DNA from 2 places in the Citrobacter meridianamericanus genome. Region 1 is predicted to be linked to the other one. Evidence: predicted binding sites of a transcription regulator. Region 1 holds the regulator's gene; the other holds the start of a gene.
What was found. Region 1 encodes Fur, which represses iron uptake genes when iron is present. Its sites were predicted from a motif close to ATAATAATGAGAACNACTATCAA; they were not measured.
Positions count from the first base shown of each region.

Region 2: the regulator Fur is predicted to act here: its motif matches at 1,741-1,763, upstream of exbB (tol-pal system-associated acyl-CoA thioesterase).

Region 1 covers NZ_CP101036.1:3,740,875-3,744,035, reverse strand. Annotated here, with positions in the region: gene tcuR (tricarballylate utilization LysR family transcriptional regulator TcuR) at 1-881, opposite strand, end outside; gene fur (ferric iron uptake transcriptional regulator) at 1,011-1,457, opposite strand; gene NMD08_RS18430 (ryhB-regulated fur leader peptide) at 1,450-1,536, opposite strand; gene fldA (flavodoxin FldA) at 1,747-2,277, opposite strand; gene ybfE (LexA regulated protein) at 2,433-2,720, opposite strand; gene ybfF (esterase) at 2,849-3,161, opposite strand, start outside.
Region 2 covers NZ_CP101036.1:881,930-885,090, forward strand. Annotated here, with positions in the region: gene yghB (DedA family general envelope maintenance protein YghB) at 1-255, opposite strand, end outside; gene metC (cystathionine beta-lyase) at 387-1,574, opposite strand; gene exbB (tol-pal system-associated acyl-CoA thioesterase) at 1,825-2,559, shown strand; gene exbD (TonB system transport protein ExbD) at 2,566-2,991, shown strand; gene NMD08_RS04275 (cytoplasmic protein) at 3,061-3,161, opposite strand, start outside.

The DNA of each region.
Region 1 (3,161 bases):
AGTTGATGCATCACTTTCGTCAGCACCACGCGGGCTGCGAGCCCCGCCGGGGTGAGTTCATCGTCAGAGAGGCTGACCAGAAAGTTGGGGCGACTCAGTATTGGATTATGGACGCCGATCACTCTTAGCGTCTCTTTATCGAGATGGGAAATTGCCGCGCCGGGCTGGAGGGTAGCGCCGATCCCACTGCGAACGGCGCGCATTAGTAGCGCCAGACCATCAATTTCTGTTGCGATCTCAATGCGTAGCGCGTGTTCCTGACAAATCGCTTCCAGCCTGCCGCGCAGACCGTGGCCTGGGCTAGGCATTATCAATGGAATATGTGCCAATTGGGCTGGAGCAATATTGTCATCAGTAATATCAGCCAGTAAAGCATGAGTGCCAATTAAAAACAGCCGCTCTTCGAGAATCGGTCTGGCGCTCCAGCGCAGGAGCTTTTCTTTTTGAAACACAACGGCCAGGTCAATCTGACGAGTGCTGATCATTCGTTCCAGGTTACCAGAGAGGCTTTCCACCACATGCAGACGGACATCACTATAGGTTTCTCGCATGGCGTTGATAAAAGGCATGCCGAGAATGGAAGCGGTACTGGGGGCCATGCCGACGCTGACGTGTCCGGAAAGGCGGGATTCTCGTGCGGCGAGGATTGCATCGTCTGCGTGACGGAGCGCCAGCTGCGCCTGGGCGTAAAATGCCAGCCCGGCGCTGGTGGGCGTCACGCCACGCGAGGTGCGTTGCAGCAGGCGAATAGCAAGTTCATTTTCCAGGCGGGACATTTGCTGGCTGAGTGCCGAAACCCCAATATTGAGATCGAGCGCCGCACTACCCATGCTGCCAGTTTCGACAATGCGAACAAAATAACGTAGCTGGCGAAGTTCCATTTCGATTCTCCGGAAGGGACAATTGATTTTTACATTAAAGCAACACAAGAGTGGAGGGAAGGGGGGAACGGGCTGAAAACGTGCATAAAAAAAGCCAACCGGATGGTTGGCTTTTCAGAAAGCATCACATTACTTGCCGTCGTGCGCGTGCTCATCTTCGCGACAATCACCTTCGGCGCAATGACCGTAAAGATACAGGCTATGGTTGGTTAAACGAATACCATGTTTAGCCGCAATCTCACGCTGGCGCGCTTCGATGGAATCATCGCTGAACTCGACCACTTTGCCGCAGTCGAGGCAAATGAGGTGATCGTGATGATGCTGTTGAGTCAGTTCGAAGACGGATTTACCACCTTCAAAATTATGGCGGGTCACGATACCGGCATCATCAAACTGGTTCAGCACGCGATACACGGTCGCCAGACCAATTTCTTCACCCATATCGATCAGGCGTTTGTACAAGTCTTCCGCACTGACGTGATGGTTATCCGGTTCCTGAAGAACTTCCAGAATTTTTAAACGAGGAAGCGTTACTTTCAGGCCAGCCTTCTTTAATGCGGTATTGTTGTCAGTCATGCGGAATCTGTCCTGTAGCTAAACGATTCACTTCATTAACAGAAGTGACAGAAATTGCACTTGAGATAATGCGATTCATTATAGAACTGCCATGGCTAAATGAAAACTGCAAGTCTCTGGCAAATATTGTTAATCAAAACGTGGTATCGCCGACAAACACACTGTGCAACACCCGATTGGCATCCAGCCATTGTACAGGGTCAGACGGAAAAGTTACAAATTTGTAGCAATTATTTTGATTGGTTTTATCTATTGATGCGGCGCAGATAGAAATCTACGCCGTACAAAATCAGGCATTGATGATTTCGTCGAGGTGCAGCTCTTCAGAGATCTGCTTAACCCATTTTTCTACGCGCTCTGCGGTCAGCTCAGGCTGACGGTCTTCATCGATAGCCAGCCCGACAAAGTGGTCGTCGTCAGCCAGACCTTTGGACGCTTCAAAGTGATAACCTGCAGTCGGCCAGTGACCAACGATGGTTGCGCCGCGCGGTTCGATGATGTCGCGAATGGTACCTAACGCGTCGCAGAAGTATTCTGCGTAATCTTCCTGGTCGCCGCAGCCGAACAATGCAACCAGTTTGCCGTTAAAATCAATGTCTTCGAGGGTAGGGAAGAAATCGTCCCAATCACACTGTGCTTCACCGTAGTACCAGGTTGGAATGCCAAGCAGCAGAATGTCATACCCTTCGAGATCTTCTTTGCTGCTTTTTGCAATGTCATGAACGTCGGCAACGTCTTTACCAAGCTGTTTTTGAATCATTTTTGCGATATTTTCGGTGTTACCGGTGTCGCTGCCGAAAAAGATGCCAGTGATTGCCATGAGTAAAATAACCTCTTGAAACTTATTGAAATGGTGGTGGCGCATTGCCCACGGATAAGGGCAATCATAGCAGAACAGTCAGGCATGCGGAAACAGCAAACACACAGGACTGCACTCTGTGCTACACGATTTATGATTTAGAGCAGAAATTCAGACTATGCCTGATCGCGCAACGCGCTGAGTTGGGTCATCAGCATCTCTTCGATGAGTTCACTGCGACTCATGTTGCGCGCCTCGGCCAGCTCGTTCAGAGCGTCAACGGCATCAGCGTTCAGTTTCAGTTCGACACGCTTAAGCCCGCGAACTTTATCGCGTTTAAGCTGATTACGTTTGTTAATACGTAACTGTTCATCACGCGAGAGCGGATTAGTTTTGGGTCGTCCCGGGCGACGCTCCTGCGCGAACAGATCTAATGTCGTACGGTCCGTTTGTTCTTTGGCCATGATCTTGGTGACTTCGGGGAAACAATCAGCCAGGCGTCTGCCCGGATGGATAGCGCGCCATAATACATCAGCAGGGGAGACACGCCAACGTCCACGCGCGTAATCGCGCACAGACGCTGAGTTTTTAATCAGTTAGCCTGTTCATTCAGATAACGACGGATGGCGCGCAGCACCGCCTCCGGTTTTTCTGCATGCACCCAATGCCCGGCACCTGCTATAACGTGCGCCCGAGCCTGCGGGAATTGCGCCAGCAGTTGGTCACGATACGCTTCGGTAACATACGGTGAATTGCCACCCGGGATAAACAGCGCCGGGTGCTCCCATGCCGGAATGGTCTCCCAACCGACGATATGAGGATATTGATCCCACAACACAGGAACATTAAAGCGCCACTCGCCGTCAACAAAGGATTTCAGCAGAAACTGGATCACACCTTCTTCT
Region 2 (3,161 bases), 2.5 Mb from region 1:
CAGCCAGCAGCCCAGACTGGCTGCGGCGGTCAGAATAGCTATGGTAGGTAAAAAACTCATCACGTCCTGAGCGATCAGTGCACCTGCCAGCAATAACAGGCTGTCTCCGGGTAAAAAGGAGGCGGGCAGCAGGCCATTTTCTAAAAACAGTGTGGCGAACATAACGAAGTACACCACGCTCACAACGTGTGGATCCGCCAGCGCGGCAAAATCGTGTTGCCAGAGCGCGGAGACAATATCTTGAATGACTACCATGGACTTTCCTGTGGAACAGCGTTTATGTGTGGATTGTACTCCTGAATTGTCCGGGATGCCTTGATCCCGGACGCAACAATTGCAGACTTTTCCACCAGAAGTGTCTGCATATATGTCCATCTATGGCAATTTTACTCGATTCGGGCAAATCCTGCGGCTAAATCGGCAATCAGATCGTCAACATTCTCTAAACCGATATGCAGACGGATGAGCGTTCCACTGAAGTCCACCTCGCCTTGTGGACGAATTGCCGCAATGTGCTCCGGCTGATTAGCGAGAATCAACGACTCAAAGCCGCCCCAGGAGTAAGCCATGCTGAACAGGTTGAAGTGATCCATATACGCGCTCAGCTCCTCATGATTGAGTTTCTTATTCAATACGAACGAGAACAGACCGCTGCTGCCGGTGAAATCACGCTTCCAGAATTCGTGACCCTTACTGCCGGGCAGCGCTGGGTGGTTCACGCGGGCGACCTGCGGATGGCTGGCCAGCCATTCGGCAACCTTTACGCTGCTTTCATGATGCTGACGCAGGCGTACGCTCAGCGTACGCAGTCCACGGCTGGTCATATAGGCAGTATCGGCATCCAACATTTGTCCCATCAGATACGCATTTTCGCGCAGTTGATCCCAGCAGCGGGCATTGGATACCGCCGTGCCGACCATGCCATCGGAATGACCAATCAGATATTTGGTGCCAGCCTGAATAGAAACATCGATGCCAAAATCCAGCGCTTTGAACAGCACCCCGGCAGCCCAGGTGTTATCAATCATGATGATCGCGTCAGGTGCAACGCTTCTGACGGCGGCAACAATAGCCGGAACATCATGCACTTCCATGGTGACAGAGCCGGGCGATTCCAAAAATACGACTTTGGTGTTCGGCTGCATGTGCTTCACTATATCGGCGCCAACCAGCGGATCGAACCAGCCGGTGGACACGCCAAGCTTGCCGAGAATTTTTGTGCAGAAATCCTGGCTGGGTTCATAGGCGGTGTTGGTCATCAGCACATGATCGCCTTGCTCCACAAAAGCGAGGATGGTGTTTGCCACGGCTGCCGCGCCGCAGGGGAATAAGGCGCAACCTGCCCCGCCTTCCAGTTCACACATCGCCTCCTGCAGGGAGAAATGCGTCAGGGTTCCGCGACGTCCGTAAAAAAGTGCGCCGTTAGCCCGGTTATGGGTAGCCTGTTTTTTGGCCTCTAAGGTGTCAAAAACCAGCGAAGAAGCGCGCTGGATCACGCTATTTACCGAGCCCAGCGTGTACTTTTTACTGCGCCCTGCATGCACAAGTTTGGTTTCAAGTTGTTTATCTGCCATGTTGTTTGACCTGTTTTTATACGTCTGGATGTCTAAACTACCATGAATCAAAGATGACGCATCCCGCAGAACAGGCATACAGTAGAAAATAATCTCAAACTGCGTCTGGTGACTTTTTTACTGCGTAAGCGCAAGGAAAAGAAACCAAAGGTGCGGCACTATGTAAATAGTAATGAGAACGACTATCAATTCGACGTCGTTTTGATATCATTACGCACAGATTTTGTGACTTGCGTCCTGGAGATACAGAGTGGGTAATAATTTGATGCAGACGGACCTTTCCGTCTGGGGTATGTATCAGCACGCCGATATCGTGGTTAAGTGCGTGATGATTGGGCTGATTTTGGCGTCAGTGGTCACCTGGGCAATTTTCTTTAGTAAGAGCCTTGAGTTCTTTACTCAGAAACGCCGCCTTAAGCGCGAGCAGCAACTGCTGGTGGATGCTCGCTCTTTAGACCAGGCAAGTGAGATTGCCGCAGGATTCGATGGCAAAAGCCTGGGCGCGCTGTTGATTAACGAGGCGCAGAATGAGCTGGAACTGTCTGAAGGTAGCGACGACAACGAAGGTATTAAAGAACGTACTGGTTTCCGTCTGGAGCGTCGTGTCGCGGCGGTAGGGCGTCATATGGGGCGCGGTAACGGATACCTGGCGACCATCGGGGCTATCTCTCCGTTCGTCGGGCTGTTCGGTACGGTATGGGGCATCATGAATAGCTTCATCGGGATCGCGCAAACCCAAACGACCAACCTGGCCGTTGTTGCGCCGGGTATCGCAGAAGCGCTGTTAGCCACCGCGATTGGTCTGGTTGCAGCAATTCCTGCAGTTGTTATCTATAACGTTTTCGCACGTCAGATTGGCAGCTATAAAGCGATGCTGGGCGATGTCGCGGCGCAGGTGCTGTTGCTGCAAAGTCGCGATCTCGACCTGAACGCTAGCGCATCCGCGCATCCGGTACGTGCTGCGCAGAAATTACGTGTAGGATAATGTTCCATGGCAATGAGCTTTAATGAAAACCTGGACGATAACGGTGAAATGCATGAAATAAACGTGACGCCGTTTATCGACGTTATGTTGGTTTTATTGATCATCTTTATGGTGGCTGCGCCGTTGGCAACGGTGGATGTGAAGGTGAATCTCCCTGCTTCCACCAGCACACCGCAACCGCGTCCGGAAAAACCGGTTTACCTGTCTGTGAAAGCCGATAAGAGTATGTTTATTGGCAACAACCAGGTGACGGACGATACCATGATTAGCGAGTTAAATACGCTGACTGATGGCAAGAAAGACACTACGATCTTCTTCCGTGCGGATAAAACCGTCGATTATGAAACCATGATGAAGGTTATGGATGCTTTGCATCAGGCGGGGTTCCTGAAGATTGGTCTGGTTGGTGAAGAGACTGTAAAAGCGAAGTAATCCTCATTGCCGGGTGGGGGGGCGCCTTACCCGGCCTGCAGCTCCTGATTCAACGTTCTCCACTCGCCCTTATCTGTCTTCATCCAGGGCGACTGTCGTTATCCTGGTTGGCTCGTAGTTGCCTTCAGACAGTTTACGCGTCAGGCGAAGGGTGGCTGTTTCTCGCCTGA